Regions from separate parts of the Streptomyces sp. NPDC028419 genome, predicted to be linked through region 4. Evidence: riboswitches for the same ligand, from Rfam matches in the RefSeq annotation. Region 4 holds a riboswitch; each other region holds the start of a gene.
The links. A riboswitch is a leader RNA that binds a small molecule or an ion and turns the genes downstream of it on or off. The one in region 4 is predicted to bind cobalamin.
Positions count from the first base shown of each region.

Region 1 (7,663 bases), on a different contig from region 4:
AGTTCAAGGAGCGCCAGGAGCGCACCCTGGAGGGCGCGAAGATCATCGCCGAGCGCCTGGTGCGGGACGACGTCACCAAGGTCGGCGTCTCCGTCCTCTCCGGCGGTACGGACGTCCACCTGGTCCTGGTCGACCTGCGCGACTCCGAGCTGGACGGCCAGCAGGCCGAGGACCGGCTCCACGAGATCGGCATCACGGTCAACCGGAACGCCGTCCCGAACGACCCGCGGCCGCCGATGGTGACCTCGGGCCTGCGGATCGGCACCCCGGCCCTGGCCACCCGCGGCTTCGGCGCCGAGGACTTCACCGAGGTGGCCGAGATCATCGCCGCCGCACTGAAGCCCGAGTTCGACGCCGAGGACCTCAAGGCGCGCGTCTCCGCGCTCGCCGCGAAGTTCCCGCTGTACCCGTCGCTCTAGCGCGCCCGGAGGGCCCGGCCCTGTTTTCCACAGGCCCGGGCCCTCTTTGACGACCAAGGTCCCAGACGGGCATGCCTTTGTGCCTATGAAATAGCCAAATTGCGGCAAATAGGCTTCCTGTAAAGGCGTGGCAGCAGCCAGCCAGGCATCCCCCGTCAGGACGGACACCCCCTCTCATGGACATGAGCGCAGCGAACAGGAAGGGACTCAGTCTCTTCGCGCTGATCATGATCGGCATAGGCTCGATCTTCGGCTCCGGCTGGCTCTTCGGAGCGGGCACGGCGGCCCAGGTCGCGGGCCCGGCGGCGCTCGTCGCCTGGGTGATCGGCGCCGTCTTCATCGGCATGATCGCCATGTCCTACGCCGAGGTGGGCGCCGCCTATCCGATCCCGGGCGGCATGGCCCGCTACGGCCACCTCTCGCACGGTCCGGTGCTGGGCTTCATCACCGGCTGGGCGGTCTGGATCGCGGTCGCCTCGCTCATCCCGATCGAGTCGATCGCCGCGACCCAGTACATGTCCTCCTGGAGCTTCGGCTGGGCCAAGGAGCTGGTCGACGCCGGGTCCCACCAGCTGACCACCTTCGGCATGCTGGTCGCCCTGGGGCTGACCGTGCTGCTGTGGCTGTCCTGCTACTGGTCGGTCCAGCTGCTGGCCCGGATCAACGCGGGGCTGACCCTGGTCAAGTTCGCCATCCCGGTGCTCGCCGTGATCGCGCTGGTCGCCTCCGGCTTCCACACCGAGAACTTCACCGCGCACGGCGGCTTCGCGCCGAACGGCTGGTCCGCCGTCCTGACGGCCGTCACCACCTCCGGCGTGGTCTTCGCCTTCAACGGCTTCCAGGCCGTGGTCAACCTCGGCGGGGCCGCCAAGAACCCCGGCCGCGCCATCCCGATCGCCCTCGTCGGCGCGCTCTCGCTGGGCCTGGTCATCTACCTGGCCCTTCAGGCCGCCTTCCTGGGCGCCGTACCACCCGAGCACCTCGCGCAGGCCGGCGGCTGGGCCGGAGTGAACTTCAACTCCCCCTTCGCCGAACTCGCCAAGCTGTTGATGATCCACTGGGTCGTGGTGATGCTCCAGTTCGGCGCCTTCATCTCGCCCGCCGGCTCGAACATCGCGAACGTGGCCTCGGCCGCGTACATGGTGCAGAACCTCTCCGAGACCGGCTTCTTCCCCAAGAAGCTCAAGGAGACCCACCCCGTCTACGGCACCGCCCGGCCCGCGATGTGGCTGAACCTCGGCTTCTCCGTCCTGCTGCTGGTCACCGTCGGCCACAGCTGGAAGACCCTGGCCCCGATCATCTCGGCCGCCATGGTCATCTCCTACCTGATCGGCCCCATCGCGGTCGGCGTCTTCCGGGTCACCAAGCCCGGCCTCAAGCGGCCCTTCCGGCTGCCCCTGGCGGCCGTGCTCTGCCCGCTGACCTTCGTCTTCGCGGCCTGCGCGCTGTACTGGTCGAAGTGGCCGAACACCGGGATCGTGACCGCGCTGACCCTGGTCGCGGCCCCGATCGCGGCGGTCGTGCTGGCCCGCAAGGGCGAGAAGGACCTGGTCAGGCAGTTCGCCCCGGCCTGGTGGATCGTCGTCTTCCTGGGCTGCCTGTCCCTGCTGTCCTACCTGGGCAGCGGCGACTTCGGCGGCACCGGCCGGATCCCGGACGGCCTGGACATCACCCTGGTCGCGGGCATGGCCCTCGCCGTCTACTACTGGGCCGTGCGGGCCGGCATCAAGGCCCACCGGGACGGTCTCCCGGGCCCGGACCCGGTGCTGGACGCCGCGACCGAGATCACGTCGGGCAATGTCCCGCAGCGGGAGCTGACCCCCGCATGAACTGACGTACGCTGCTTTAGCAGGGCAAGGGCGCCCCACAGGCGCACTTTGCCCAAAATCCGCAAAGTCCGCTCAACCGTCGGCCGCCGTCAATACCGTTTGGAAGGCAGCTGGACGGTCCGTTCCCCGACACCACGGGGATGAACCGGGAGTCCGCCAACGTGGCCATCTCCGTTTTCGATCTGTTCTCGATCGGCATCGGTCCGTCCAGCTCGCACACCGTCGGTCCGATGCGCGCCGCGCGCATGTTCGTGAACCGGCTGAAGAAGGACGGTGTCCTCGCCCAGACCGCCTCCGTACGGGCCGAGCTCTTCGGCTCGCTCGGCGCCACCGGGCACGGCCACGGCACCCCCAAGGCCGTCCTGCTGGGCCTGGAGGGCCACTCCCCGCGCTCCGTGAACGTGGAGACCGCCGACGCCGAGGTCGAGCGGATCCGCCAGAGCGGTCGGCTGCGCCTGCTGGGCGCGGAGATAGGCGATGGCCACGAGATCGACTTCGACGAGCCGAACCAGCTGATCCTGCACCGCCGCCGGTCGCTGCCGTACCACGCGAACGGCATGACCCTCTTCGCCTACGACGAGACGGGCAACCCGCTGCTGGAGAAGACCTACTACTCGGTCGGCGGCGGCTTCGTCGTGGACGAGGACGCGGTCGGCGAGGACCGGATCAAGCTCGACGACACGGTGCTGAAGTACCCCTTCCGCTCCGGTGACGAGATGCTGCGGCTCGCGAACGAGAGCGGCCTGTCGATCTCCTCGATGATGCTGGAGAACGAGAAGGCCTGGCGCACGGAGGAGGAGATCCGCGAGGGCCTCCTGGAGATCTGGCGCGTCATGCAGGCCTGCGTCGCGCGCGGCATGTCCCGCGAAGGCATCCTGCCGGGCGGTCTGCGGGTCAAGCGCCGCGCCGCGGGCACCGCCCGCCAGCTGCGCGCCGAGGGCGACCCGCAGGCGCACGCCATGGAGTGGGCGACGCTGTACGCGATGGCCGTCAACGAGGAGAACGCGGCCGGCGGCCGGGTCGTCACCGCCCCCACCAACGGCGCGGCGGGCATCATCCCGGCGGTCCTGCACTACTACATGAACTTCGTGCCCGGCGCCGACGAGGACGGCGTGGTCCGCTTCCTCCTCTCGGCGGGCGCCATCGGCATGCTGTTCAAGGAGAACGCCTCGATCTCCGGCGCCGAGGTCGGCTGCCAGGGCGAGGTCGGCTCGGCCTGCTCGATGGCGGCGGGCGCCCTCGCCGAGGTGCTGGGCGGCACCCCGGAGCAGGTGGAGAACGCGGCCGAGATCGGCATGGAGCACAACCTGGGCCTGACCTGTGACCCGGTCGGCGGTCTGGTGCAGATCCCGTGCATCGAGCGCAACGGCATGGCGGCCGTCAAGGCCGTCACCGCGGCGAAGATGGCGATGCGCGGCGACGGCAGCCACAAGGTCTCCCTCGACAAGGTCATCAAGACCATGAAGGAGACCGGCGCCGACATGAAGGTCAAGTACAAGGAGACGGCCCGCGGCGGGCTCGCGGTCAACGTCATCGAGTGCTGACCGGGAGCTGATCCCGGACGGCACCGACCAGCCCGGACGCACCCCTTCCAGACAATCCAGACCGCATGAAATGGCGGGAAACATTTGTTTGAAATGGATTGATCATGCTTGAGGGGGAACCACCGCGTCTGGGCTGGTTTCTTCATGATCCGGTACGCAAAAGTGGGGCCCGCGACGTCGCACGCAGGACCCGGCGGTCGGCCAACCGTCGTGGACTTCCCACGCTTTTGCTCACTGGAGGACTCGATCATGGCAAGCATCCGCACCATCCGCGTGATGGCGGCGCTCGCAGCGCTCCCCCTCGCCGCCGCCCTGTGCACGGGCGTGGCGCAGGCCGACAACGGAGCCGGCGCGGCCAACGCGTCGAACGCGGCCGTCGCCAGCATCCTCGGCAGCGGGGTGGGCGGCGCCAACCTCGGCAACTCCTCCACCGCGCAGCAGGTCGCCACCGGTTCCGGCGCGTCGAACCAGAACAACACGGCCCAGTCGAACGGTTCCGGCTTCACCGCCATCGGGCAGTCCAACACGCACGAGTCCGTGGTCTTCAACCCGGTCCCGTAACGCGCACGACCGCTCCCGGGGCCCGGTCCGCATCGGCGGACCGGGCCCCGGTTCGTGCGCCGCGTGCAACCAAGAGGCCGTATGGCGTGTCTTCCACGATGACACTACTGTCCCCACATCCGAAGAATCGGGGGACGTCATGCTGGACCACCTCATACGCTCCGTCCGCAACTCCGTCCACTCGCTGAGGCGCGGCGCGCGCCCCGGCTCCGTCCACCGGCGGCGGCTGGCGGCCGTCACCGCCGGGTTGCTCCTCACCGTCGGAATCGGCCTCGCCGTACCGGCTTCCGCCGCCGCCACGGCGACCCCGCTCGTGACCAATGCCCGCTGGGGCGGGCACTGCACCTACGACCGGATCGTCATCGACCTCCAGGGCTACGTCCCCGGGGTCACCGTCACTCCCGTGTCCGAACTCGTCTACGACGGCTCCGGCAAGCCGGTCCCGCTCGCCGGGACGTACTTCCTGGAGATCCGCCTGCACCCGGCCCAGGCGCACGACGACGCCGGGAACTCCGTCTACACCGGCCCCAAGCTCCAGAAGATCTACCTCCCCAAGCTCAAGGGCATCGCCTTCACCGGCGACTTCGAGGGGTACGTCACCTTCGGCGCCGCCTTCGACACCGCACCGCAGTTCACCACCTCCACGCTCCACAACCCGGAGCGCTTCGTGGTCGACATCGCCCACCCGAACGTCTGCTGAGACGCTCCGGCGTACCGCGCGCACCCGCACGACGGCGCCGCCGACGGCCCGTTGCCCCTGGTCAGGTAGGGTCAACGGGCCTTGGTGTACGGGAAACCGGTGAGAAACCGGTGCGGCCCTCGCCACTGTGAACGGGAAGTCCGGCGCCACCCCCGCGGGGAGCCACTGGACCGGGCGGGAGACCGCCCGGACCGGGAAGGCGGCGCCGCGGCGGCAGCACCCGTGAGCCAGGAGACCGACCGGGGTGCGTTGTTCCATCCACGAGGTGCTGGAGAGGTCTCCCTACACATGCATATAGCCGAGGGGTTTCTACCCCCCTTGCACGCGGCCGCCTGGGGCGTCGCGTCCGCCCCCTTCGTCGTCCACGGCGTGCGCGCCCTGACCCGCGAGGTCAAGGCGCATCCCGAGAGCACCCTGCTGCTGGGGGCGTCCGGTGCGTTCACTTTCGTCCTGTCCGCCCTGAAGATCCCTTCGGTGACGGGCAGTTGCTCGCACCCGACCGGGACGGGGCTCGGTGCGATCCTGTTCCGCCCGCCGATCATGGCGGTGCTGGGCACGATCACCCTGTTGTTCCAGGCCCTGCTGCTGGCCCACGGCGGGCTGACCACGCTCGGCGCGAACGTCTTCTCGATGGCGATCGCGGGCCCCTGGGCCGGGTACGCCGTCTACCGCCTGCTCAAGCGGTTCGACGCGCCCCTGATGGTCTCGGTCTTCTGCGGCGCCTTCTTCGCCGACCTGATCACCTACTGCGTGACCAGCGTGCAGCTCGCGCTGGCCTTCCCCGACCCGGCGTCCGGCTTCGCGGGCTCACTCGCGAAGTTCGGCGGGATCTTCGCCGTCACCCAGATCCCGCTGGCGGTCAGCGAGGGGCTGCTCACCGTGCTCGTGATGCGGCTGCTGATGCAGTCGAGCAAGTCCGACCTGGTGCGGCTCGGCGTGGCCAAGCTGACCGGCGCCGCCGCCGCGCGGCACGAGCAGGGGACGGCCGTCCGATGACCAGGAACGCGAAGATCAACACCCTGCTGCTACTCCTGGTGGCGGCGCTGGCGGTGCTCCCGATCGCCCTGGGCCTCGGCGAGGGCAAGGAGGAGCCGTTCACCGGCGCCGACGCGCAGGCGGAGACGGCGATCACGGAATTGAAGCCGGACTACGAGCCGTGGTTCTCCCCGCTGTACGAACCCCCCTCCGGGGAGGTCGAGTCGGCGCTCTTCGCCCTCCAGGCGGCGCTCGGCGCGGGCGTGCTCGCCTACTACTTCGGGGTGCGCCGCGGGCGCCGTCAGGGCGAGGCCGCCGTCGCGGCCGGCGCGGGCCGCGGGGACGACCCGAACTCCCGGGACGCGTGAGGCGGTGCTGCCCATCGACGCCGCGGCGCACAGCAGCCGCTGGCGCCGCCGACACCCCCTGGAGAAGGCCCTGCTGGGGCTCGGGCTGACCGTCACCGCGGTCTGCCTGCCGCCCTGGCCCGGCGGACCGCTGGTGGCCGCCACCACCCTCGCCGTGCTGCTCGGCCCGGCGGGGGTGCCCCCGCGGCAGTTGTGGCGGGCCTTCCGGATCCCGCTCGGGTTCTGCTTCACCGGGGCGGCTCCCCTGCTGCTCGCGGTGGGCGGCCCGGCGGGGCCGCTCTCCCTGGCCCCGGACGGCCCGCGGCACGCCGTCGAGCTGCTGCTGCGCACGTCGGCGGCCTCGCTCGGCGTGCTCCTGTTCGCCTTCACCACCCCGGTCTCGGACGTGCTGCCCCGGCTGGTGCGGGCCGGGGTGCCGGCGCCCGTCGTCGACGTGGCGCTGGTGATGTACCGGATCGGCTTCCTGCTGCTGGACTCCCTCGCCCAGGTCCGCCGGGCCCAGGCGGCCCGGCTCGGCCACGCGGGCAGGGCCGCCGCGTGGCGGTCCGTGGCGGGGCTGGCGGCGACCGCCTTCGTCCGCGCCTTCGACCGCGCCTCCCGGCTCCAGAGCGGGCTGGCGGGGCGCGGCTACGACGGCACGCTGCGGGTGCTCGTACCGCGGTCCTCCCCGTCCTGGCGGTTCCTGGCCGCGTCGGGCGCCCTGCTCGCCGCGCTGGTCGCCGTCACCCTCGCCTCGAAGGACTTCGTCTCGTGAACGTACCCGTGGAACCCGAACCGCTCGTCCGGCTGACGGGCGCGGGCTACGCCTACGAGGACGGGCCCGCCGTCCTGTCCGGCGTGGACTTCCCGATCGCCCCCGGCCGGGCCCTGGCCCTGCTGGGGCGCAACGGCAGCGGCAAGACCACGCTGATGCGCCTGCTCAGCGGGGGGCTGCGCCCCGACGCGGGCGAGCTGTGGCTGGACGGCGAGGTGGTCTCGTACGGCCGCGCCGGGCTGACCCGGCTGCGCACGGCCGTGCAGCTGGTGGTCCAGGACCCGGACGACCAGCTCTTCGCCGCCTCCGTGGAACAGGACGTCTCCTTCGGCCCGATGAACCTGGGGCTGGCGGAGCCGGAGGTGCGGAGCCGGGTCGACGCGGCGCTGGCCGCGCTCGACATCACCGCGCTGCGGGACCGGCCGACGCACCTGCTGTCCTACGGACAGCGCAAGCGGGCCGCGATCGCGGGCGCCGTGGCGATGGCCCCCCGGGTGCTGATCCTGGACGAGC
Region 1 is NZ_JBVHUE010000009.1:169,486-177,148, forward strand. Features, by position in the region: gene glyA (serine hydroxymethyltransferase) at 1-419, shown strand, start outside; gene ACZ4UB_RS13570 (APC family permease) at 596-2,248, shown strand; gene ACZ4UB_RS13575 (L-serine ammonia-lyase) at 2,410-3,792, shown strand; gene ACZ4UB_RS13580 (hypothetical protein) at 4,042-4,353, shown strand; gene ACZ4UB_RS13585 (AMIN-like domain-containing (lipo)protein) at 4,493-5,053, shown strand; cobalamin riboswitch at 5,119-5,311, shown strand; gene ACZ4UB_RS13590 (energy-coupling factor ABC transporter permease) at 5,342-6,049, shown strand; gene ACZ4UB_RS13595 (energy-coupling factor ABC transporter substrate-binding protein) at 6,046-6,396, shown strand; gene cbiQ (cobalt ECF transporter T component CbiQ) at 6,401-7,150, shown strand; gene ACZ4UB_RS13605 (energy-coupling factor ABC transporter ATP-binding protein) at 7,147-7,663, shown strand, end outside.
Region 1: it holds a riboswitch for cobalamin, as region 4 does, so the genes downstream of both, ACZ4UB_RS13590 (energy-coupling factor ABC transporter permease) here and ACZ4UB_RS31170 (cobalamin biosynthesis protein) in region 4, are expected to answer to the same signal.

Region 2 (7,663 bases), on a different contig from region 4:
GTACCCGAAGAGGTAGTCCACGGTCGCCGCCAGTTCGAAGGCGCCCTTGTAGCCGTGGCGGCGCATCGCCTCGATCCACTTCGGGTTCACCACGCGGGCGCGGAAGACCCGGGAGGTCTCCTCCACCAGGGTGCGGGTGCGGATCGTCTCCGGGCGGGTCGAGTCGCCGATGTACGCCTCGGGGGCCGTGCCGCGCAGCGCGCGGACGGTGGCCACCATGCCGCCGTGGTACTGGAAGTAGTCGTCCGAGTCGGCGATGTCGTGCTCGCGCGTGTCCGTGTTCTTCGCGGCCACCGTGATGCGCTTGTACGCCGTCTCCATCTCGGTGCGCGCGGAGCGGCCGCCCAGGCCGCGGCCGTATGCGTAGCCGCCCCACACCGTGTAGACCTCCGCCAGGTCGGCGTCGGTGCGCCAGTCGCGCGAGTCGATCAGCTGGAGGATGCCCGCGCCGTAGGTGCCCGGGCGCGAGCCGAAGATACGGGTGGTCGCGCGCCGTTCGTCGCCGTGCTCGGCCAGGTCCGCCTGGGCGTGCGCCCGGATGAAGTTGTCCTCGGCGGGCTCGTCCAGCCCCGCCGCCAGCCGCACCGCGTCGTCCAACAGGCCGATGACGTGCGGGAACGCGTCGCGGAAGAAGCCAGAGATGCGCAGCGTGACATCGATGCGCGGACGGCCCAGCTCCACGAGCGGGATGGCCTCGACGCCCGTCACGCGCCGCGAGGCCTCGTCCCACACCGGGCGGACACCGAGCAGCGCGAGCGCCTCGGCCACGTCGTCGCCCGCCGTGCGCATGGCGCTCGTGCCCCACAGGGACAGGCCGACGGAGGCGGGCCATTCGCCGTTGTCCGTGCGGTAGCGGGTCAGCAGCGAGTCCGCGAGGGCCTGGCCGGTCTCCCACGCGAGGCGGGAGGGCACGGCCTTGGGGTCCACCGAGTAGAAGTTGCGGCCGGTGGGGAGCACGTTCACCAGCCCGCGCAGCGGCGAACCGGAGGGGCCCGCCGGGACGAAGCCGCCCGCCAGGGCGTGCACCGCGTGCGTCAGCTCGTCCGTGGTGGCCGCCAGGCGCGGGACCACCTCGGTCGCCGCGAAGGCGAGGATGTCCGCGACACCGGCCGGGTGGCCCGCGGAGACCGCGGCGACGGCGGACGGGTCCCAGTCGGCGGCCTCCATGGCCTCGACCAGGCCGCGGGCCGTGGCCTCCACCTCGTCCGCCGAGGTGCGGGTCGGCGCGGCCTCGTCCAGGCCGAGCGCCTCGCGCAGGCCCGGGAGCGCCGTCGTACCGCCCCAGATCTGGCGGGCGCGCAGGATGGACAGGACCAGGTTGACCCGGTCCGTGCCCGCCGGGGCGCCGCCCAGCACGTGCAGGCCGTCGCGGATCTGGGCGTCCTTGACCTCGCACAGCCAGCCGTCGACGTGCAGCAGGAAGTCGTCGAAGCCGTCGTCGTCGGGCCGGGCCTCCAGACCGAGGTCGTGGTCGAGCTTCGCGGCCTGGATCAGGGTCCAGATCTGGGCCCTGATGGCCGGCAGCTTGGCCGGGTCCATGGAGGAGATCTGCGCGTACTCGTCCAGGTGCTGCTCCAGGCGCGCGATGTCGCCGTACGACTCCGCGCGGGCCATCGGCGGCACCAGGTGGTCGACCAGGGTCGCGTGCACGCGGCGCTTGGCCTGGGTGCCCTCGCCCGGGTCGTTGACCAGGAACGGGTAGACGAGCGGCAGGTCGCCGAGCGCGGCGTCCGGGGCGCAGGAGGCCGACAGGCCGGCGTTCTTGCCGGGCAGCCACTCCAGGTTGCCGTGCTTGCCCAGGTGGATCATGGCGTCGGCGCCGAAGCCGCCGTCCTCGGCCGCGGCCTGGATCCAGCGGTAGGCGGCGAGGTAGTGGTGCGAGGGCGGCAGATCGGGGTCGTGGTAGATCGCGATCGGGTTCTCGCCGAAACCGCGCGGCGGCTGGATGAGGATGAGCAGGTTCCCGCGGCGCAGGGCGGCCAGCACGATGTCACCGTCGGGGTCGCCGCCGGTGGTGGTGCGTGAGCGGTCCAGGAACATGCTGCCGGGGGCCTGCCCCCAGTGCTCCTCGACGCCTTCGCGCAGCTCGCCGGGGAGCCCGGCGTACCAGCGCCGGTAGTCGGCGGCCGGGATCCGGACGGGGTTGCGGGCCAGCTGCTCCTCGGTGAGCCAGTCCTGGTCGTGGCCGCCCGCCTCGATCAGCGCGCGGATCAGCTCGTCGCCGTCGCCGGAGACCAGGCCGGGGATCTCCTCGACGGGCCCGAAGTCGTAGCCCTCCGCGATCAGCCGGCGCAGCAGCGCGACGGCGCTGGCGGGGGTGTCGAGACCGACCGCGTTGCCGATGCGGGAGTGCTTGGTGGGGTACGCGGACAGGACCAGCGCGATCCGCTTCTCGGCGTTCGGGGTGTGCCGCAGCCGGGCGTGGCGCACGGCGATCCCGGCGACGCGGGCGGCGCGCTCGGGATCGGCGACGTACGCCGGCAGGCCGTCCTCGTCGATCTCCTTGAAGGAGAAGGGGACCGTGATCAGGCGGCCGTCGAACTCCGGCACCGCGACCTGGCTGGCCGAGTCGAGCGGGGACAGGCCCTCGTCGCTCTCCTCCCACGCGCTGCGCGAACCGGTCAGGCACAGCGCCTGCAGGATCGGTACGTCGAGGGCGGCGAGCGCGCCCGCGTCCCACGACTCGTCGTCGCCGCCGGCCGAGGCCTCGGCGGGGCGGGTGCCGCCCGCGGCGAGGACCGTGGTCACGATGGCGTCCGCCGTCGCCAGCTCGGCCAGCAGCTCCGGCTCCGGGGAGCGCAGCGAGGAGACGTACAGCGGCACGGGCACGCCGCCCGCGTCGACCACGGCGTCCGAGAGGGCGTGCACGAAGGCGGTGTTGCCGCTCATGTGGTGGGCGCGGTAGTAGAGCACCGCGATCCGGGGACCGGCGGCGGGCTCCGCCGCGCGCTCCAGCCGGCCCCAGGTGGGGGCGGCGGCGGGCGGTTCGAAGCCGTGGCCGGTGAGCAGCACGGTGTCCGACAGGAAGCGGGCCAACTGCTCCAGGTTGGCGGGGCCGCCGTGCGCGAGGTAGGCGTGCGCCTCCGCCGCGATGCCGATGGGGACGGTGGACGCCTCCATCAGCTGGGCGTCCGGGGCCTGTTCGCCGGTGAGCACGACGACCGGCCGGGTCTGGTCGGCGGCGAGGAGCAGGTCGAGCCCCTCCTGCCAGGCGCGCAGGCCGCCCAGGAGGCGTACGACGACCAGGTCCGCGCCGTCGAGCAGCGCGGGCAGGTCGTCGAGGGGGAGCCGGGAAGGATTCGCGAACCGGTACGGGACCGGGCCGGTGTCCGAGGCGCGGGCACTGAGCAGATCGGTGTCGGACGTCGACAGCAGCAGGATCATGCGGCGGCGGGCCTTCCTCGGGGTTTCCGCGCCCCGGGCAGTGAGGACGACGGGAGTTCCTGACTCACCCGGAGGCGCCGTGGGCGACTGCCGGGTTCACAGTGGCGGGACCGCGCCGGATTCGCACCGGGCTTCCTCCCATGTCGCCGTCCTCGGCGATGACGGGCCGAATGGTCCGTCGAGGGGTCATCTTAGGTGCCGCGGCGAGCGAACGGCAGGTGGGGGGCCGTGCGGCTTGTGTGGGGGGTGGGGTGGCCGGGGCTCGTCGCACCCTGCGGGCGGCGTGCCTCCGGCGGGCCCTCAAGCGCCGGGCGGGCTGGATGTGGTTGGGGTGGGTTGTGACCTGCGGGCGGCGCGGCCTCCGGCGGGCCCTCAAGCGCCGGGCGGGCTGGATGGGGTGTGGTCTGTCGGTGGCGTGGGGTGCGGTGGTGACGGACACAGGTCGGGTGGTGCGGATCGTGGGTATGCTCGCCGCCATGCCCCCGCCCTCCTCCGCCGCGCCCCGGGACGAACCCGTCATACGGGACCGTGGTGACGCCTGCCCCGGTGCGCTGCGCCTGCACGCGGCGGACGACGGGCACCTCGCCCGGATCCGGATCCCCGGCGGTCTGCTCACGGCCGACGCGGCCGTCGTCCTGGCGGACGCGGCGGACCGGCTGGGCGACGGCCACCTCGACCTCACCTCGCGCGGCAACGCGCAACTCCGCGGCCTCGGCGCCGGCTGCGGCGGCGAGCTGGCCGCCGTGCTGACCGCCGCCGGACTGCTGCCCGCCGCGGCCGCCACCCACGAACGGGTCCGCAACATCGTCGCCTCGCCGCTGTCCGGGCTCGACGGACCGCTCCGCCCCGACGTCACCCCGTGGGTCGGCGAGCTGGACCGGCTGCTCTGCGCGAGCGACGCGGCGGCCGGGCTCTCCGGGCGCTTCCTCTTCGCCCTCGACGACGGTCGCGGCGACGTGACCTCGCTCGCTCCCGACGTGAACGTCCTCGGGCTGGGCTCGGGAACGGCCGTGCTGTGGACGCACGATGACACCGACGCGGTGGCGGTCGCGCACCGGGACGCGGCCCGGGCGGCGCTGGCCGTCGCCGAACACTTCCTCGACGCGGTGCGCGCGGCCGGCACCAAGGCCTGGCGGGTGAGCGAACTTCCCGCCGAACACCGGCCGGAGTCCGGCGAGTTGCTCAACCGATTGCAGGAGAAGGGCATTTCGGCGGAGCGGGCCCACGGCTTCAGGCGCCGCACCGGCCGCGGCCCCGGCCCCGGCGTGGTGGCGGGCCCGGACCCGGACCGCGTCGCGCTCTCGGTCCTCGCCCCGCTGGGGCGGCTGACCACCGCGCAGTGGCGCCTGCTGGCCGCCTCGGCCGCCGCCGCGGCCGGGTCCTTGCGGCTCACCCCCTGGCGCGGGATCGTCGTCCCGGGGGTCGACGCGGCCACCGCGCCCGCCGCCCTGGCCCGGCTCGCCGGAGCCGGACTGGTCACCGCGCCCGGCGGCCCCTGGGAGAACGTGACCGCCTGCACCGGCCGGCCCGGCTGTGCGAAGGCGCTGGCCGACGTACGGGCCGACGCCCGCGCGGTCGTGGCGGCGACGGGAGCCCCGGTCGCCCCCGCCGGCGGCGCGGCACTGCCCGTGCACTGGTCCGGCTGCGAGCGGCGCTGCGGACATCCGCGCGCGGCCGCCTGGGTGGACCTGGTCGCGGGGCCCCGCGGGTACGGCCTCGCGCTGGCGGGGCGGGGCGGGGAGACCACGCGCCCGGTGCGGGACGACGTACCGGCCACCGCCACCGACCTGACCGCCGCGCTCGCGACGGCGGATGCCATGGTTCAGCAGACCCAGAAGACTCAGCAGCAGACGTAGTGAAGAAATGAGCGAGTACACAGTGTTCGAGTACGAGAAGGACGGCGCCGCGATCTACCGCCAGTCCTTTGCCACGATCCGCGCCGAGGCGGATCTCGCCGGGCTGCCGGCCTCGGTGTCGCAGGTCGCCGTACGCATGATCCACGCGTGCGGGATGACCGACCTCACGAAGGATCTCGGATACACGCCCGACGTGGTGCTGCGCGCCCGCGCCGCGCTCGACGCCGGGGCGCCCATCCTGTGCGACGTGCGCATGGTCGCCAGCGGGGTCACCCGCAAGCGGCTGCCCGCCGACAACGAGGTGATCTGCACCCTGTCGGATCCGGCCGTACCGGACCTCGCCGCGAAGATGGGGACCACGCGCAGCGCCGCCGCCCTCGAACTGTGGCGCGACCGGGGCCTGTTGGAGGGCTCGGTGATCGCGGTCGGCAATGCGCCCACCGCCCTCTTCCGGCTGCTGGAGATGATCGAGGAGGGTGCTCCCCGCCCGGCCGCCGTCATCGGCGTGCCCGTCGGCTTCATCGGCGCCGCCGAGTCCAAGGACGCGCTCGCCGCCCACCCCTCGGGGCTGGACCACCTGATCGTCCGGGGTCGGCGCGGCGGTAGCGCCATCGCCGCCGCGGCCGTCAACGCGATCGCGAGCGAGGAAGAATGAGCACCACCGGCACGCAGACCGGGGCCGGACGGCTCTACGGCGTGGGCCTCGGCCCCGGCGACCCCTCGCTGATGACCCTGCGCGCGGTCCAGGTGATCGCGGAGGCGGACGTCGTCGCCTACCACAGCGCGCGCCACGGGCGCTCCATCGCCCGCTCCATCGCGGCCGCGCACCTGCGCGCGGACCACGTCGAGGAGCCGCTGGTCTACCCGCTCACCACCGAGAGCACCGATCACCCCGGCGGCTACCAGGGGGCGATGGAGGAGTTCTACGAGGAGTCCGCCGCCCGCCTCGCCGTGCACCTCGACGCGGGCCGGACCGTGGCCGTGCTCGCCGAGGGCGACCCGCTCTTCTACGGCTCGTACATGCACATGCACAAGCGGCTCGCCGACCGGTACGCGACCGAGGTGATCCCCGGGGTCACCTCCGTCAGTGCCGCCGCGGCCCGCCTGCAGACCCCCCTCGTCGAGGGCGAGGAGGTGCTGACGATCCTGCCGGGCACGCTGCCGGAGGAGGAGCTGACGGCCCGTCTGGCGGCCACCGACTCGGCCGTGGTGATGAAGCTCGGCCGCACCTTCCCCGCCGTGCGGCGGGCGATGGAGAAGTCCGGGCGGCTGCCCGAGGCGCGCTACGTCGAACGCGCGACGATGGCCGGTGAGCGCACCGGCATGCTCGCCGACACCGACCCCGAGACGGTCCCGTACTTCGCGGTCGCCGTGCTGCCGAGTCGGATCGGCAACCCCGGTTCCCGGCCCGCGGTCGCGCCCGACGCGGTCGGCGAGGTCGTGGTGGTGGGCACCGGTCCGGCCGGTCCGCTGTGGCTGACCCCCGAGACGCGGCGGGCGCTGGCCGACGCGGACGTGCTGGTCGGCTACACGACCTACCTGGACCGGGTGCCCGTACGACCGGGTCAGGTCCGGCACGGCTCCGACAACAAGGTCGAGTCCGAACGGGCCGAGTTCGCCCTGGACCTGGCCCGGCGCGGGAAGCGCGTCGCGGTGGTCTCCGGCGGTGACCCGGGCGTCTTCGCCATGGCCACGGCCGTCCTGGAGGTGGCCTCGCAGGAGGAGCACCGGGACGTCCCGGTCCGGGTGCTGCCCGGGGTCACCGCGGCCAATGCGGCGGCCGCCGCCGCGGGCGCGCCGCTGGGGCACGACTACGCCACGATCTCGCTCTCCGACCGGCTCAAGCCGTGGGAGGTGATCGCGGAGCGGCTGCACGCGGCGGCCGGGGCCGACCTGGTCATCGCCCTGTACAACCCCGGCTCGCGCAGCCGTACGTGGCAGGTGGGCAAGGCCCGGGAGCTGCTGCTGGAGCACCGCGGTCCGGACACCCCGGTGGTGCTGGCGCGGGACGTGGGCGGGGCCGAGCAGTCCGTCCGGATCGTGCGGCTCGCGGACCTGGATCCCGAGCAGGTGGACATGCGGACGCTGTTGCTGATCGGCTCGTCCCAGACGCGGGTGGTCCGGCGCGGTGACGGGCGGCAGATCGTCTGGACGCCGCGGCGCTACCCCGAGTAGGCGCCTTCGCCCTCGCCGTCGCGTCCGCGCAGCCAGGACGCGGCGGCGAGGGCGGTCGTGGCCACCGGTACTCCTCGCGGGACCGGTGGCCGGTCGACCACGAGCACCGGGATGCCGGCCTCGCGGGCGGCGGCCAGTTTCGGGGCGGTCGCCGAACCGCCGCTGGCCTTGGTCACCAGGACGTCGATCCGGTGCTCGCGGATCAGGGCGCGCTCGCCGTCGAGGGTGAACGGGCCCCGGTCCAGCAG
Region 2 is NZ_JBVHUE010000027.1:37,907-45,569, forward strand. Features, by position in the region: gene cobN (cobaltochelatase subunit CobN) at 1-3,384, opposite strand, end outside; cobalamin riboswitch at 3,425-3,556, opposite strand; gene cobG (precorrin-3B synthase) at 3,813-5,240, shown strand; gene ACZ4UB_RS27815 (precorrin-8X methylmutase) at 5,248-5,895, shown strand; gene ACZ4UB_RS27820 (precorrin-2 C(20)-methyltransferase) at 5,892-7,415, shown strand; gene ACZ4UB_RS27825 (cobalt-precorrin-6A reductase) at 7,403-7,663, opposite strand, start outside.
Region 2: it holds a riboswitch for cobalamin, as region 4 does, so the genes downstream of both, cobN (cobaltochelatase subunit CobN) here and ACZ4UB_RS31170 (cobalamin biosynthesis protein) in region 4, are expected to answer to the same signal.

Region 3 (7,663 bases), on a different contig from region 4:
GGCACCGATCGCGGTGCGACCGGAGCGGATCTGAGGGGGATTGGTCCAGACCTATTGACGGCCGATTCCAGCCCTCCTACGATCCGGTCGGCACAGCCCCACATGTCCACCTCACCCAGAGCCGGGCGTCACGCCCCCACGCGCCGGTCCCTGACCACGTCGCCCGGCGGGAAGGGAGCACCGCGTGTTCCGTCGCAAGCCGCGCACCTCACGCCCGTCCGCCGACCCCCACCCCCGGACGGACCCCGGCCTACGCCGCACCACCGCCTCCAGGCGGACCCTCGCCGGGGTCAGCGCGATCGCCGTCGTCGCCGCCGGCCTGGCCGCGGCCGGATCCGTCACGGCCGGCGCCGCCACCCCCAACCTGCTCGCCAACTCCGGTTTCGAGAGCGGGTTGTCCGACTGGACCTGTTCCGGCGGCTCCGGCGCGGCGGTCGCCAGCCCGGTCCACTCCGGTGCCTCCGCGCTCAAGGCGACCCCCGCCGGCTCGGACAACGCCCAGTGCACCCAGACCGTCAGCGTGCAGCCCAACTCCCAGTACACGCTGAGCGCCTTCGTCCAGGGCAGCTACGTCTACCTCGGCGCCACCGGCACCGGAATCACCGGCACCACGTCCACCTGGACACCCAGCAGCCCGTCCTACGGCCAGCTCAGCGTCACCTTCGCCACCGGGGCCAACACCACCTCGGTGACCGTCTACCTGCACGGCTGGTACGGGCAGCCCGCCTACTACGCGGACGACGTGGCCCTCGCCGGCCCCGGCGGCCCCAACCCCACCCCGACCGCCACCGCCCCCACCACCGCCCCGCCGACCACCGCGCCCCCCACGACCGCACCGCCGACCACCGCCCCGCCCACCACCGCGCCCCCCACCACCGCACCGCCGACCACGCCGCCGCCGGGTGAGACCTGTCCCACCAAGCCCAAGCCGTCGGGGAAGGTCCTGCAGGGCTACTGGGAGAACTGGGACGGCGCCTCCAACGGGGTCCACCCCGGCATGGGCTGGGTCCCCATCACGGACAGCCGGATCGCCGCGCACGGCTACAACGTCATCAACGCCGCCTTCCCGGTGATCCTCTCGGACGGCACCGTGCTCTGGCAGGACGGCATGGACGCCGGCGTCAAGGTCTCCACCCCCGCCGAGATGTGCCAGGCCAAGGCGGCCGGGGCGACGCTCCTGATGTCGATCGGCGGCGCCGCCGCCGGCATCGACCTGAGCTCCAGCACCGTCGCCGACAAGTTCGTGGCGACCGTCGTCCCGATCCTGAAGAAGTACAACTTCGACGGCATCGACATCGACATCGAGACCGGCCTGTCCGGGAGCGGCAACATCAACACGCTGTCCGCGTCCCAGTCCAACCTGATCCGCATCATCGACGGCGTCCTCGCGCAGATGCCGGCCGGCTTCGGCCTCACCATGGCCCCCGAAACCGCCTACGTCACCGGCGGCAGCGTCACCTACGGCTCGATCTGGGGCTCGTACCTGCCGATCATCAAGAAGTACGTCGACAACGGCCGCCTGTGGTGGCTCAACATGCAGTACTACAACGGCAGCATGTACGGCTGCTCGGGCGACTCCTACCAGGCGGGTACCGTCCAGGGCTTCACCGCGCAGACCACCTGCCTCAACAACGGCCTGACCATCCAGGGCACCACCATCAAGGTGCCCTACGACAAGCAGGTGCCCGGCCTGCCCGCCCAGCCCGGCGCCGGCGGCGGCTACATGGCGCCGAGCCTGGTCGGCCAGTCGTGGAACGCCTTCGGCGGTTCGCTGAAGGGGCTCATGACCTGGTCGATCAACTGGGACGGTTCGAAGGGCTGGAGCTTCGGCGACAACGTCAAATCCCTCCAGAACCGCTGACCGCCCGCCGCCCGCCGCTGATCGTCGGCAATGGATGTCCTGACATCCTGTGAGGTATGGCGACACTCAACGGAAAGCCCGTTTCCACCGACGACCTGCTGCCCCTGGCCCTGGTCAACGTCGGTCACTTCACGTCCATGCGCGTCGACGAGGGCGCCGTGCGCGGGCTGGAGCTGCACATGGCGCGGCTCGCGAGGGACTGCGAGGTCGTGTGCGGCGCCGACCTGGACACCGGGCGCGTGCGCGCGTACGTCCGGGAGGCGCTGCACGGGCAGACGCGGCCCTGCGTCGTCCGGGTGACCGTCTACGACCCCGCGGTCGACATGGGGCACCTCGCGGCGCCGGGGGACCCGCGGGTCCTGGTCACCGTGCGCGGAGCCGGCGCGTTGCGCGCGCCGGCTCCGCTGCGCGCCAAGAGCGTGCCGTACGAGCGGGAGCTGCCCGAGGTGAAGCACGTCGGCCTCTTCGGGGCCCTGCACACCCGGCGCGGTGCCCAGCTCACCGGCTTCGACGACGCCCTGTTCGTCGGACGCGACGGACTCGTCAGCGAAGGCGCCACCTGGAACGTCGGATTCGTCGACGCCGACGGCGGCGTCGTGTGGCCGCAGGCTCCGGTCCTGCCCGGAGTCACCAGGGCGCTGCTCCAGCAGCGCGCCGCACACCGGGTCGCCCCCGTGACCCTGGAAGAGGCGAAGGGCATGGCGGCCGCCTTCGCGACGAACACCAGCATCGGCGTCCGGGCGATCGCCGCGATCGACGACACCGCACTGCTCGCCGAGCACCCCGTGCTGGACCGGCTCCGCGAGGCCTACCTGTCCGTTCCCGGCGAGAGGCCGTAGGGCCGCCGGTCCCGCGACACGGGCCGTCGATGTCAGGCCATGCGGGCGCCCAGGGTGCGCACCACCTGGGTCAGGACCTTCTCGCGCCAGTTCTCCTCGGTCTCGGGGTACTTCCCGACGCCGTCCGCGGTCGAGGAACCGCTCACTTCGAACTGGTAGGGGCCCTGGTGGCAGATCATCGTGGTCGTCGTGCCCCGGGTGTAGCAGCCCGCCGTACCGAGGGAGTTCCCCAGGTCCCGGAACTTCTTGGTGTCCTGGCCGGACCGCTTCGCCTCCTCGTCGCGGTCCTCGGCGTAGGCGTTCGCCACGAGCGCGGGATCGGCGACGGTCTTGAAGACGATGCGGACGCTGCTGTTGTGCTTGCCCTTGTACTTGGCCGGCAGCCCGAACTCGGTCTTGCAGCCGCCGGCCGGTACGTCGCCCGTGGTGCCGGGATCCGACGTGGCGAGCGGGTTGAAGTTGATGACGGTCACCTTGATCGGCGTCCGCTGGAAGTCCTTGGCCTGCGGCAGGATCGCGCGGACCTCCTCGTCGCCGAGTACCTCGCACGCGTTGGGCCACTGCGCCAGCGGCACCGAACCCCCCGCGGGGGGACGCGCCTCCAGCTTCGCACCGGAGGGCTTGGCGGACTCGAACTTCAGGGCCGGCGGCTCGCTGCTGCAGCCGGCCAGTACGGCCGCGGCGGACGCGACCGCCGCGACGGCCAGGACGCCACGGCTCGGTTTCATGGTGGGCATGGTCAACTCCCCTATGTGGACACGGGGGATCCCCCCTCTACCGGGCCCATTCTGGACGTGCGCGCCCGATCCCTCCCGCCGAAGCCGCCATGCGCCCTGTGATCTTCCCGACAGCGGGACCGCCGTCCGCGCGTCGACCGCGGAGTGTCTCATCTCACCGTCCGCGATGTGGTCAACATCCGCCCCGCCGCGCCGCGTCGACCTAAGCTGACCCCCAGCAGCTGGTTCGCCCCGTCCGCCAGGCGGGATGCGTCGTAAGAGGGAACCCGGTGGGAATCCGGGACTGCCCCGCAGCGGTGAGCGGGAACGACCGCCGTCATACGCACTGGGACCGGATCACGGTCCTGGGAAGCGACGGCCACTAGGAGCCCGCCGGGAGACCGGCAGGCGCGCCCGCAAGTCCGAAGACCTGCCCGTTGCCCGCGCACGCACGGTCGTGCGCGGATTTCCTGGTGACCTCGTGGGCGGGTCGGTCGGGGGCGCCCCGGACCCGCTCCGGGGAACGACGGACGGTCGCAGCCGGTGCCTCGCGCACGGCGGTGCGACGGGCCGTCCGCTCCGCCACCCCTTCGCGCCTCGCGTCCGTCACCGGGACTCATGGAGACGTACTCGCGAAGGAGAGTTCCGTGACACCCCAGCACACCACCCGTTCCACCACCTCCGCGGCCGCACCGGACCCGGCCGTACGGGCCACCGTCCACGGCTACCCCCGGCAGGGGCAGAACCGGGAACTGAAGAAGGCCGTCGAGGGCTACTGGAAGGGCCGGGTCGACGCCGACGCCCTCCGGGAGACCGCCGCGACCCTGCGCCGGACCCACTGGCAGCAGCTGGCCGAAGCGGGCATCGGCGAGGTGCCCACCGGTGACTTCTCGTACTACGACCACGTCCTCGACACCAGCGTCATGGTCGGCGCCGTCCCGCCCCGCCACCGCGCCGCCGTCGCGGCGGACGCCCTGGACGGCTACTTCGCCATGGCCCGCGGCACCCAGGACGTGGCGCCGCTGGAGATGACCAAGTGGTTCGACACCAACTACCACTACCTGGTCCCGGAGCTGGGCCCCGACACCGAGTTCACCGCCGACTCCGCCCGGCAGGTCGCCGAGCTGGGGGAGGCCCTGGCGCTCGGGCTGAACGCCCGCCCGGTGCTGGTCGGACCGGTCACCTACCTCCTGCTGGCCAAGCCCGCCCCGGGCGTGCCCGACGACTTCCAGCCGATCACCCTGCTCGACCGGCTGCTGCCCGTCTACGCCGAGGTGCTCGCCGACCTGCGCGCGGCGGGCGCCGAGTGGGTCCAGCTCGACGAGCCGGCCCTGGTCCAGGACCGCACCCCGGCCGAGTTGGGCGCGGCCGCCCGCACCTACCGCGAGCTGGGCGCGCTGGCCGAACGCCCCAAACTGCTCGTCGCCTCGTACTTCGACCGGCTCGGCGAGGCCCTGGCGGTCCTGGCCAAGGCGCCCGTCGACGGTCTCGCCCTCGACTTCACCGACCGGGCCGCCGGCAACCTCGCCGACCTGGCCGCCGTCGGCGGCCTGCCCGGCAAGCGCCTGGTCGCGGGCGTGGTCAACGGCCGCAACGTCTGGATCAACGACCACGAGGCCTCCCTCGCCACGCTCGGCACCCTGCTCGGTCTCGCGGGCAGCGTCGACGTCTCCTCCTCCTGCTCCCTCCTGCACGTCCCGCTGGACGTCACCGCCGAGCGCGACGTCGACCCCCAGGTGCGGCGCTGGCTGGCCTTCGCCCGGCAGAAGACCACCGAGATCACCGTCCTGGCCCGCGGCCTCGCACAGGGCACGGACTCCATCGCCGCCGAACTCGCCGCGAACCGCGCCGACCTCGCCTCCCGGGCGCACTCGCCGATCACCCACGACCCGGCCGTGCGCGCCCGCACCGCCGCCGTCACCGACGCCGACGGGCGCCGCTCCCAGCCCTACGCGCGGCGGGCCGCGGCCCAGCGGGCCCACCTCGGCCTGCCCCTGCTGCCCACGACGACCATCGGCTCCTTCCCGCAGACCACCGAACTGCGCACCGCCCGCGCCGACCTGCGCGCCGGACGGCTCGACGAGGCCGGCTACGAGCGCCGCATCGAGGCCGAGATCCGCGAGGTGATCGCCTTCCAGGAGAAGACCGGCCTCGACGTCCTCGTGCACGGCGAACCCGAACGCAACGACATGGTCCAGTACTTCGCCGAGCAGTTGACCGGCTACCTGGCCACCCAGCACGGCTGGGTCCAGTCCTACGGCACCCGCTACGTCCGGCCGCCGGTCCTGGCCGGGGACATCTCCCGCCCCGATCCGATGACCGTGCGCTGGACCTCGTACGCGCAGGCGCAGACGGCGAAGCCGGTCAAGGGCATGCTGACCGGCCCGGTCACCATGCTCGCCTGGTCCTTCGTCCGGGACGACCAGCCCCTCGGCGACACGGCCCGCCAGGTCGCGCTCGCCCTGCGCGACGAGGTGAACGACCTGGAGGCGGCGGGCACCTCGGTCATCCAGGTCGACGAGCCGGCCCTGCGCGAGACCCTGCCGCTGCGCGCCGCCGACCACGCCGACTACCTGGCCTGGGCCACCGAGTCCTTCCGGCTCAGCACCGGCGGCGTCCGGCCGGACACCCAGATCCACACCCACATGTGCTACGCCGAGTTCGGCGACATCGTCGCGGCCATCGAGGACCTCGACGCCGACGTGATCAGCCTGGAGGCCGCCCGCTCGCACATGCGGGTCGCCGACGAACTCGCCGGCGCGGGCTACCCGCGCGAGGTCGGGCCCGGCGTCTGGGACATCCACTCGCCGCGCGTGCCCTCCGCCGACGAGGCCGCGACGCTGCTGCGCAAGGGACTGGGGGCCATCCCGGCCGAGCGGCTGTGGGTCAATCCCGACTGCGGGCTGAAGACCCGCGGCTGGACCGAGACGAAGGCGTCCCTGGAACACCTCGTCGAAGCCGCGCACCGGATGCGGGCGCGGCTGACCACGGGCTGAGCACGCGGCCGGACGGGGACGGTCCGAGCGGACCGTCCCCGTCCGGTGCCGTACGCACCGCCCGGTCGGTACGCTCGGTCCCGGGCGACGGGAGGCCACCGATGGGCGCAGCGCCGTACGGGCGGGAGCACGTGCACGGAGACGGTGACGGGAAGCGCGACGGGGACCGCCGCGCCCGGCCGGACGGGCCCCGAACGGGCCGCGCGGGAGCCGACCCTGGGCTGTACGGGCCCGGATCCGTGACCTGGCAGTGCCACGGCGACCCGATCATGTGGATCGCCGGGGTCCGGGCCCTGTACCTCCAGGCCCTCCACCCGCGGGCCGTCCGGGGCGTCATGGCCAACTCCGACTTCCGCCAGGACGCCTGGGGGCGGCTGCTGCGCACCGCCGACTTCGTCGGCACGATCACCTACGGCACCACCGAGGCCGCCGAGGCGGCCGGAGCGCGGGTCCGCAAGATCCACCGGATGCTGTCCGCGATCGACCCCGCCACCGGCGACCGCTTCCCCGTCGACGATCCCGAACTCCTGCTGTGGGTGCACTGCGCGCAGATCGATTCCTTCCTGCACACACTGCGCCGCTCCGGCGTCCCCCTCACCGCCGCGCAGGCCGACCGGTACGTCGACGAGAACCGCACCAATGCCCGCCTCGTCGGTCTCGATCCCGCCGCGGTGCCGGCCACCACCGCGGATCTGGCCGCGTACTTCGACGAGGTCCGCCCCCGCCTCGCGGCCGGGGCCGACGCCCGCGCCGTCGACGACTTCCTGCGCAGCCCGCCCGTCCACCCGCTCCTCGTGCCTGGCCGAAACCTGCTGTGGCGGCCGCTCGCCGAACTCGCCTACGGATCCCTCCCGGCGTACGCGCACCAGCTGTACGGGCGCCCCGCCCGAGCCCCGCGCGGCGTCACCCGGCGCTTGCGCCTCACCGGCCTCGTGTTGCGCAGCATTCCCGCAGGTCTGCGCTGGCAGCTGCCGCCAGGTCACATCTTGAGAGCGATGCGCCGCATGGGCCCCGGGAGTCGCCCCTCGACGCACGCACTGCGCACTTCAGCGGCCATACTGGACCGGCCGGGGAGGGTGGCGCACGACAACGGGGGCGGCAGTAGGACATGGCTGAGTCCAGACTGATCCAGGGCCGATACAGATCGCTCGATCTGATCGGTCGCGGTGGCATGGGCGAGGTGTGGCGCGCTCGCGACGAGTCGCTGGGGCGACATGTCGCAGTAAAGTGCCTCAAACCGCTCGGCGCGGA
Region 3 is NZ_JBVHUE010000003.1:79,568-87,230, reverse strand. Features, by position in the region: gene ACZ4UB_RS04810 (carbohydrate binding domain-containing protein) at 185-1,861, shown strand; gene ACZ4UB_RS04805 (aminotransferase class IV family protein) at 1,918-2,700, shown strand; gene ACZ4UB_RS04800 (hypothetical protein) at 2,733-3,428, opposite strand; cobalamin riboswitch at 3,643-3,868, shown strand; gene metE (5-methyltetrahydropteroyltriglutamate--homocysteine S-methyltransferase) at 4,064-6,412, shown strand; gene ACZ4UB_RS04790 (oxygenase MpaB family protein) at 6,514-7,539, shown strand; gene ACZ4UB_RS04785 (serine/threonine-protein kinase) at 7,521-7,663, shown strand, end outside.
Region 3: it holds a riboswitch for cobalamin, as region 4 does, so the genes downstream of both, metE (5-methyltetrahydropteroyltriglutamate--homocysteine S-methyltransferase) here and ACZ4UB_RS31170 (cobalamin biosynthesis protein) in region 4, are expected to answer to the same signal.

Region 4 (7,663 bases):
GGCGCGGTCCCAGCCGACCTGGATCTGGCCGTGCGTCAGGCCCAGGTGGTGGGCGGCCCGTTCGACGTCGGCGGCGGGCAGCGCGCCCGCGGCGGTGGGCCGGGAGCCGTCCGCGGCGCCGAGGTGGTGTTCGGCCCAACGGGCCAGGCGCACGGCGTCCGCCAGTGAGGCACGGGCCCGGTTCGCGAGGTCGGGCGCGGCGGGGGTACCCGCCGGCGGCCGGGGCGTCGGCCGGGTGCTCCGGTCCGTCACTGCCTTGCGGGCCGTGGCGACGGAGCGCGGAGAGACGAGTCGGAGTCTGGAGTCGCGAGCCAACTGCTCATCAGGCTTTCGGGACGTCACGGAAGCAGTCTCGCCCGTCACCGCCCGAAAGCCCAAACGGAACCGTCGGTTACCACTGGAGGGTGATGGCCTATATCAGGACAAACCACCCTTCCCGCCACGGTGGCTACATAAGACACGGTGGCTACATAAGAGGGGTGAGGAACCTGCGCAGGGCCTCCTCGTAGCCCGCGGGGTCCGCGTTCCACATCGCCCCGTGCGGGGCGCCGGCCACGGTCCGCAGGGTGACGAGGTCGGGCCGGGCCGCGGCGAGGCGGCGCGCGGGCTCCCAGGGCGCGAGGGCGTCGTCCGGCCCGTGGAAGATCAGTACGGGCATCCGCAGCGCCGCCGGATCGGCCCCCGGGGGCTGCCGGTCGACCCGGAGCCCGGGGCGGCCCTCGGCGGCCCGCACCGCGAGCGGGAGCAGCGCGGCCGGGGTGCCCCGGGCGGCGGCGAGCCGCTCCAGGGTGGTGCGCCGGTCCAGCACCGGGGAGTCGAGGACCAGGCCGGAGATCTTGCCGGCGAGGGCGGAGCGCTCCGCGGCGAGCAGGGCCATGGTGGCGCCGGTGGACCAGCCGTGCAGGACGACCCGGCGGGCGCCGAAGCGGAGGGCGTAGCGGATGGCGGCGTCCAGGTCGCGCCACTCCGAGGCGCCGAGGTGCCCGAGGCCGTCCGGCGGGAGGGGGGCGCCGAGGTCGCCGCGGTAGGCGAGGTCGAGGACCGGGAGGCGGTGGTGGTTCAGGAAGGGCATGACCACCATCGGGTGTTCCCGGGTGCCGCCGAGTCCGTGGACGGTGATCACCCAGGTGTCGCGGGCGGCGGGCACGAACCACGCGGGCAGGGCGCCCAACTCCCCCGGCACGTCCACGTCGGCGTGGTCGAGCCCGAGCGCGGTGCGCGGGTTGCCCACGTGGATCTGGGGCGTCAGGCGGACCCGGGTGCCGGGGGCCAGCGTGCCGTGGGTGACCCCCACCAGCCGGCGCACGACGGTGTCCGGGTCGTGCGGGGCGTCGGGCAGGACGGCCCCGACGACCGCGTGCACCCCGGGCGCGGACAGCGCGTACGTACCGGGCCGCAGGGAGGCGATCGAGAGGGTCAGCGCGACCCGGTCCGCCGCGGTGGAGTGAACGGTGAGCAGGGGCCCGCCGGGCAGCGGCCGGCCGGGCTCGTTGCGCAGGGCCGCGTCGGCCGCGTGCCGGCCGACCGCGACCGCGGCGACCGTGGCCGCCGCGGCCAGGCCTGCGGCGGCGGTGAGGGTGGCGGTGACGGCCGCTGCCGTCGTCGTTGCGGAGCGCACCGCTCCAGTGTCGACCGGCACGCCCGACCCGGCCAGTGGAGCGGATGGTTCCGGCCAGCGGGGCCCCGCGGAACCCCGCCTCCGCTCAGGTTCCGCTCCGGTGCCGCTCCGGGGGTGATCTGGATCTCGTCCGCAGGTCCGGGCGAGCGGCCGAGGCGGCCGGAATGCCCCCGTCCGGCCGGTAGTCAACCCCGGCCTGACGTGCGTAAATCGATGTATCGACTGATCAACCGGGGCGAGGGGCCCAAACCGACCCTCGGTCGGTACACCGCTCCGCCCGTTCCAGTTCATCTTCCGTTCACCCAGGTTGCCTACGGTCGGCTAGCCACTGACGTCAAACAGAAGCCTGGGTAAATGGAGCACATAACGCTTCTCCTCGGGATCGTGATCATCACCGCTCTCGTGTTCGACTTCACGAACGGTTTTCACGACACGGCCAACGCGATGGCTACCACCATCTCGACCGGCGCGCTCAAGCCCAAGACGGCGGTGGCCATGTCCGCCGTGCTGAACCTCGTCGGCGCTTTCATGTCCGTGGAGGTCGCCAAGACGATCTCCAAGGGCCTGGTCAACGAAGAAGGCATCCAGCCGGAAGTGATCTTCGCCGCGCTCGTCGGCGCGATCCTCTGGAACCTCGTGACCTGGCTGGTCGGCCTCCCGTCCAGCTCCTCCCACGCCCTGATGGGCGGCCTGGTCGGCGCGGCCGTCGCCTCCGCCGGCCTCGGCGCCGTCAACGGCGGCACGCTCGTCACCAAGGTGCTGCTCCCCGCGGTCGCCGCGCCGATCGTCGCCGGTGTGGCCGCGATGCTGGCCTCCAAGCTGACCTACAAGCTGGGCGGCAACGTCGACGCGAAGACCTCCGCCAAGGGCTACAAGGCCGGTCAGATCGCCTCGGCCGGTCTCGTCTCCCTCGCGCACGGCACCAACGACGCGCAGAAGACCATGGGCATCATCACCCTCGCGCTGGTCGCGGGCGGGGCGCTCGCGCCCGGCTCCAACCCGCCGGTCTGGGTCATCGTCTCCGCCGGCATGGCGATCGCGATGGGCACCTACCTCGGCGGCTGGCGCATCATCCGCACCATGGGCAGCGGCCTGACCGACCTCCAGCCGCAGCAGGGCTTCGCGGCCCAGACCTCGGCCGCGAGCGTCATCCTGGCCTCCTCCAGCATCGGCTTCTCCCTCTCCACCACCCACGCCTGCTCCGGCGCGGTCATGGGTGCGGGTCTCGGCCGCAAGGGCGGCGTGGTCCGCTGGTCCACCGCCAGCCGGATGTTCATCGCCTGGGGCCTGACCCTGCCGGCCGCCGCCCTGGTGGCCGCGGGCGCCGAACTGGTCATGCGCACCGGTGACGTCGGCGTGGCCGCCGTCACCCTCTTCCTCGTCGGCTCCTGCGTCGCCATCTGGCTGATCTCGCGCCGCCAGGTCGTCGACCACACCAACGTGAACGAGGCCGCCGACCCCACCGACATCACGGTCGAGGCGCCGGGCGTGGTCACCACCGCGATCGCCGCCGTGGCCGTCCCGCCGGTCGCGGGCACCACCGCCGCGGTCACGGACGAGGCCTTCAAGGCGACCATCCCGACCCCGGCCCCGGCCGCTCCCCCGGCACCGGCGGCTCCCGCCGCCGCGGTCTGACCCACAGAGGAATCGGCAGTATGAAGATCGACTGGGCAGCACTCGGCTCCGTGTTCGGCGTCAGCCTCTCCGCGACCGTCGCCCTCGTGACCCTCTTCACCCTGGGCATCGTGGGCCTGTCGAAGCACGAGACCGCGACCGGCCAGGGCGGCACCGCCCACCTGGCGCACTCCGGCGCGTACGCCTGCTTCGCACTGTGCGCGGTGGCCGTCGGCTACGCGATCTACCTGATCGTCAGCTGACACCCCGGACACCCCCGGGCGCCCCTCGCGCACCAGCACGTCCCAAAGCTCCCCCCGGCCCGCGGCCGGGGGGAGCTTTCGCAGGTCAACGGCAAGTTGACGGGCGTTCGCGGTGCGTGGTGGACTGCCCGAGCCAATACGGCGGCATGGAGAGGAAGTCCGGTGCGAATCCGGCGCGGTCCCGCCACTGTCACCGAGGAGCCGAAGGCTCCCGGAAGCCAGGAACTCTCGCCGCCGGACACGTCGAACCAGGGCGCGGACCCTGAGTGAGGACCTAGCTGCCACATGCGTGCCGATCGCGTTTTCGCGTACGGCGCGACGGCCGGCCTGATCGGCGACCGGATCCTCGGTGATCCGCGCCGCGGGCATCCCGTCGCCGCCTTCGGGCGGGCCGCCGCCACCGTCGAACGAGCCCTGTGGGGCAAGAGCCGCGCCCGGGGCGCGGTCCACGCCCTGGTGTGCGCCGGGGGCGCGGCCGCCGTCGGCGCGCTCGGCGCCCGCGCCGTGCGCTCCCGACCCGCCGCCGCCCGCATCGCCCTGACCGCCGCCGCGACCTGGGCGGTGGTCGGCGGCACCTCGCTGGGCCGCGAGGCCCGTGCCATCGGGGGCGCGCTCGCCGCCGGGGACACCGAGGTGGCCCGCGAGCGGCTGCCGCACCTGTGCGGGCGCGACCCGCAGGCCCTGGACGACCAGCAGATCGCCCGCGCCGTCGTGGAGTCGGTCGCCGAGAACACCTCCGACGCCGTCGTCGGCGCCCTGGTCTGGGGCGCCCTGGCGGGAGTGCCCGGGCTGCTGGGCTTCCGCGCCGTGAACACCCTCGACGCGATGGTCGGCCACAAGTCCCCCCGCTACCTGCGATACGGCTGGGCCTCGGCCCGGCTCGACGACGTCGCGGGCTGGCCGGGCGCGCGGCTGACCGCGCTGGCCGCCGTACTGGCCGGACCGGACCGGCGGGGCGCCGTACGGGCCTGGCGCGCGGACGCCTCGGCCCACCCCAGCCCGAACGCCGGACCGGTGGAGGCCTCCTTCGCCGGGGCGCTCGGGGTCCGCCTCGGCGGGACCCTGGCGTACGCCGGGCGCGTGGAGCACCGGGCGGTGCTGAACGGGGCGGCGGGCCGCCCGGTCGAGGTCGCGGACATCGAGCGGGCCGTGCGGCTGTCGCGCCGGGTGACCTGGATCTCCCTCGGGGCCTGCGTGTCCTTGCGGGTGTTGGTGGCACATTGCACGTCGGGCCGCAGCGGTCCGGCCCGTACGACGAAGGCGAAGGGACGCGCATGAGCGGCGCACGGCGCGGCGGGGGGCTCCTGGTCGCCGGGACCACCTCCGACGCGGGCAAGAGCGTGGTCACGGCGGGCATCTGCCGCTGGCTGGCCCGCCAGGGCGTGAAGGTGGCCCCCTTCAAGGCCCAGAACATGTCGCTGAACTCCTTCGTCACCCTGGAGGGCGCCGAGATCGGCCGCGCCCAGGCGATGCAGGCGCAGGCGGCCCGGGTCGAACCGACCGCGCTGATGAACCCGGTGCTGCTCAAGCCCGGCGGCGACAGCAGCAGCCAGGTGGTGCTGCTGGGCAAGCCGGTGGGCGAGATGAGCGCGCGGGGCTACCACGGGGGCCGCCAGGAGCAGTTGCTCGGGATCGTCACGGACTGCCTGGAGCAGCTGCGGGGCACGTATGACGCCGTGATCTGCGAGGGGGCGGGCAGTCCGGCCGAGATCAACCTGCGGCGCACGGACATCGTGAACATGGGGATCGCGCGGGCCGCGCGCTTCCCGGTGGTCGTGGTCGGCGACATCGACCGCGGCGGGGTCTTCGCCTCGTTCTTCGGCACGACGGCGCTGCTGTCCCCCGAGGACCAGTCGCTGATCGCGGGCTACCTCGTCAACAAGTTCCGCGGTGACGTCTCCCTGCTGGAGCCGGGCATGGAGATGCTGCGGGGCCTGACCGGGCGGGCGACGTACGGCGTGCTCCCCTTCCAGCACGGCCTCGGCATCGACGAGGAGGACGGCCTGCGCGTCTCCCTGCGCGGCGCGGTACGGGAATCCGTGGTCGCCCCGCCGGTCGGCGAGGACGTGCTGCGGGTCGCCGTCTGCGCGGTGCCCCTGATGTCGAACTTCACCGACGTCGACGCGCTGGCCGCCGAACCGGGCGTCGTGGTGCGGTTCGTGGACCGGGCCGAGGAACTGGCCGACGCCGACCTGGTCGTCGTACCGGGCACCCGCGGCACCGTGAAGGCGCTGGCCTGGCTGCGCGAGCGCGGGCTCGCCGACGCGCTGGCCCGGCGGGCCGCCGAGGGGCGCCCGGTGCTGGGCATCTGCGGCGGCTTCCAGGCGTTGGGCGAGTCCATCGACGACGAGGTCGAATCCCGGGCCGGGGTCGTCGACGGGCTCGGGCTGCTGCCGGTGCGCGTGCGCTTCGCGCGGGAGAAGACCCTCGCCCGACCGAGCGGGCACGCGCTCGGCGAGAGCGTCCAGGGATACGAGATCCACCACGGGGTGGCCGACGTGCGGGGCGGGACCCCCTTCCTGGACGGGTGCCGGGTCGGCGAGGTGTGGGGCACCCACTGGCACGGGTCGCTGGAGAGCGACGGCTTCCGGCGGGCTTTCCTGCGGGAGGTCGCGCGCGCGGCCGGGCGGCGGTTCGTGCCGGCGCCGGACACGTCGTTCGGCTCCCTGCGGGAGGAGCAGTTGGATCTGCTCGGCGATCTGATCGAGGAGCACGCGGATACCGCCGCGCTGCTGCGGCTGATCGAGGGCGGGGCTCCGGCCGGGCTCCCCTTCCTCCCCCCGGGTGCGCCGTGAGGGCGGCCCGGGCCCTGCGGGGGCTGTCCCCTACCCCGTCCCCTTCGATCCCCGCATGCGCGGGGAGCATCAGCAGTGAGCACCGCATGAGCACGCCGTACCCGGGGTCATCCCTGCGCAGGCTGGGAGCACTCGGCGACCCTTGCACGATCGGAGCACGTCGGCTCGTGCATCTGCACGCACCACTCGAAGGAGCGACCGTCTCATGAGCAGCCCCCGTTTCCCCTTCTCGGCCGTAGTCGGCCAGGACGACCTGCGCCTGGCGCTCCTGCTCAATGCCGTGAGCCCGGCGGTCGGCGGCGTGCTCGTGCGCGGCGAGAAGGGGACGGCCAAGTCCACGGCCGTCCGCGCGCTGTCCGCGCTGCTGCCGCAGGTCGACGTCGTCGCGGGCTGCCGGTTCAGCTGCGCGCCCGCCGCGCCCGACCCGGCCTGCCCCGACGGCCCGCACGAGAGCGGTCCGGGCACGGCGCGGCCCGCGCGGATGGTGGAGCTGCCGGTCGGCGCCTCCGAGGACCGGCTGGTGGGCGCCCTCGACATCGAACGCGCCCTGTCCGAAGGCGTGAAGGCCTTCGAGCCGGGCCTGCTGGCCGACGCGCACCGCGGGATCCTCTACGTCGACGAGGTCAACCTGCTGCACGACCACCTCATCGACCTGCTCCTCGACGCGGCGGCGATGGGCGCCTCCTACGTGGAGCGCGAGGGCGTCTCCGTCCAGCACGCCGCCCGCTTCCTGCTCGTCGGCACGATGAACCCGGAGGAGGGCGAGCTGCGACCGCAGCTGCTGGACCGCTTCGGACTGACCGTCGAGGTCGCCGCCTCCCGCGAGCCCGCGCAGCGCGTCGAGGTGGTGCGCCGCCGGCTCGCGTACGAGGACGACCCCGCGGCCTTCGCCGGTCGCTGGGCCGATGACGAGGCGGACGTACGGCGCCGGGTCGTCGCGGCACGGGCCCTGCTGGGCCGCGTGGTCCTGGGCGACGGCGCGCTGATGCGGATCGCCGCGACCTGCGCCGCCTTCGAGGTGGACGGGATGCGGGCCGACATCGTGATGGCGCGCACCGCCACCGCGCTGGCCGCCTGGGCGGGGCGGACCGACGTGCGCAAGGAGGACGTGCGGCAGGCCGCGCTGCTGGCGCTGCCGCACCGGCGGCGGCGCAACCCCTTCGACGCGCCGGGGCTGGACGAGGACAAGCTCGACGAGATCCTCGACTCCTTCCCGGACGAGGAGCCGGAACCGGAACCCGACCCGGAGCCCGAGCCGGAGGGCCCGGACGACGGCGGACCGGAAGGCGGACCGGACGGCGGGCCGGGTGACGGCCCCGAGGGCGGACCCGACGGCGGCCCCGACGGCGGGGTGCCGCCGCAGGACCACGGCC
Region 4 is NZ_JBVHUE010000033.1:41,452-49,114, forward strand. Features, by position in the region: gene ACZ4UB_RS31150 (hypothetical protein) at 1-342, opposite strand, end outside; gene ACZ4UB_RS31155 (alpha/beta hydrolase) at 467-1,618, opposite strand; gene ACZ4UB_RS31160 (inorganic phosphate transporter) at 1,973-3,253, shown strand; gene ACZ4UB_RS31165 (hypothetical protein) at 3,274-3,495, shown strand; cobalamin riboswitch at 3,600-3,744, shown strand; gene ACZ4UB_RS31170 (cobalamin biosynthesis protein) at 3,781-4,773, shown strand; partial or broken gene ACZ4UB_RS31175 (cobyric acid synthase) at 4,770-6,369, shown strand; gene ACZ4UB_RS31180 (putative cobaltochelatase) at 6,496-7,663, shown strand, end outside.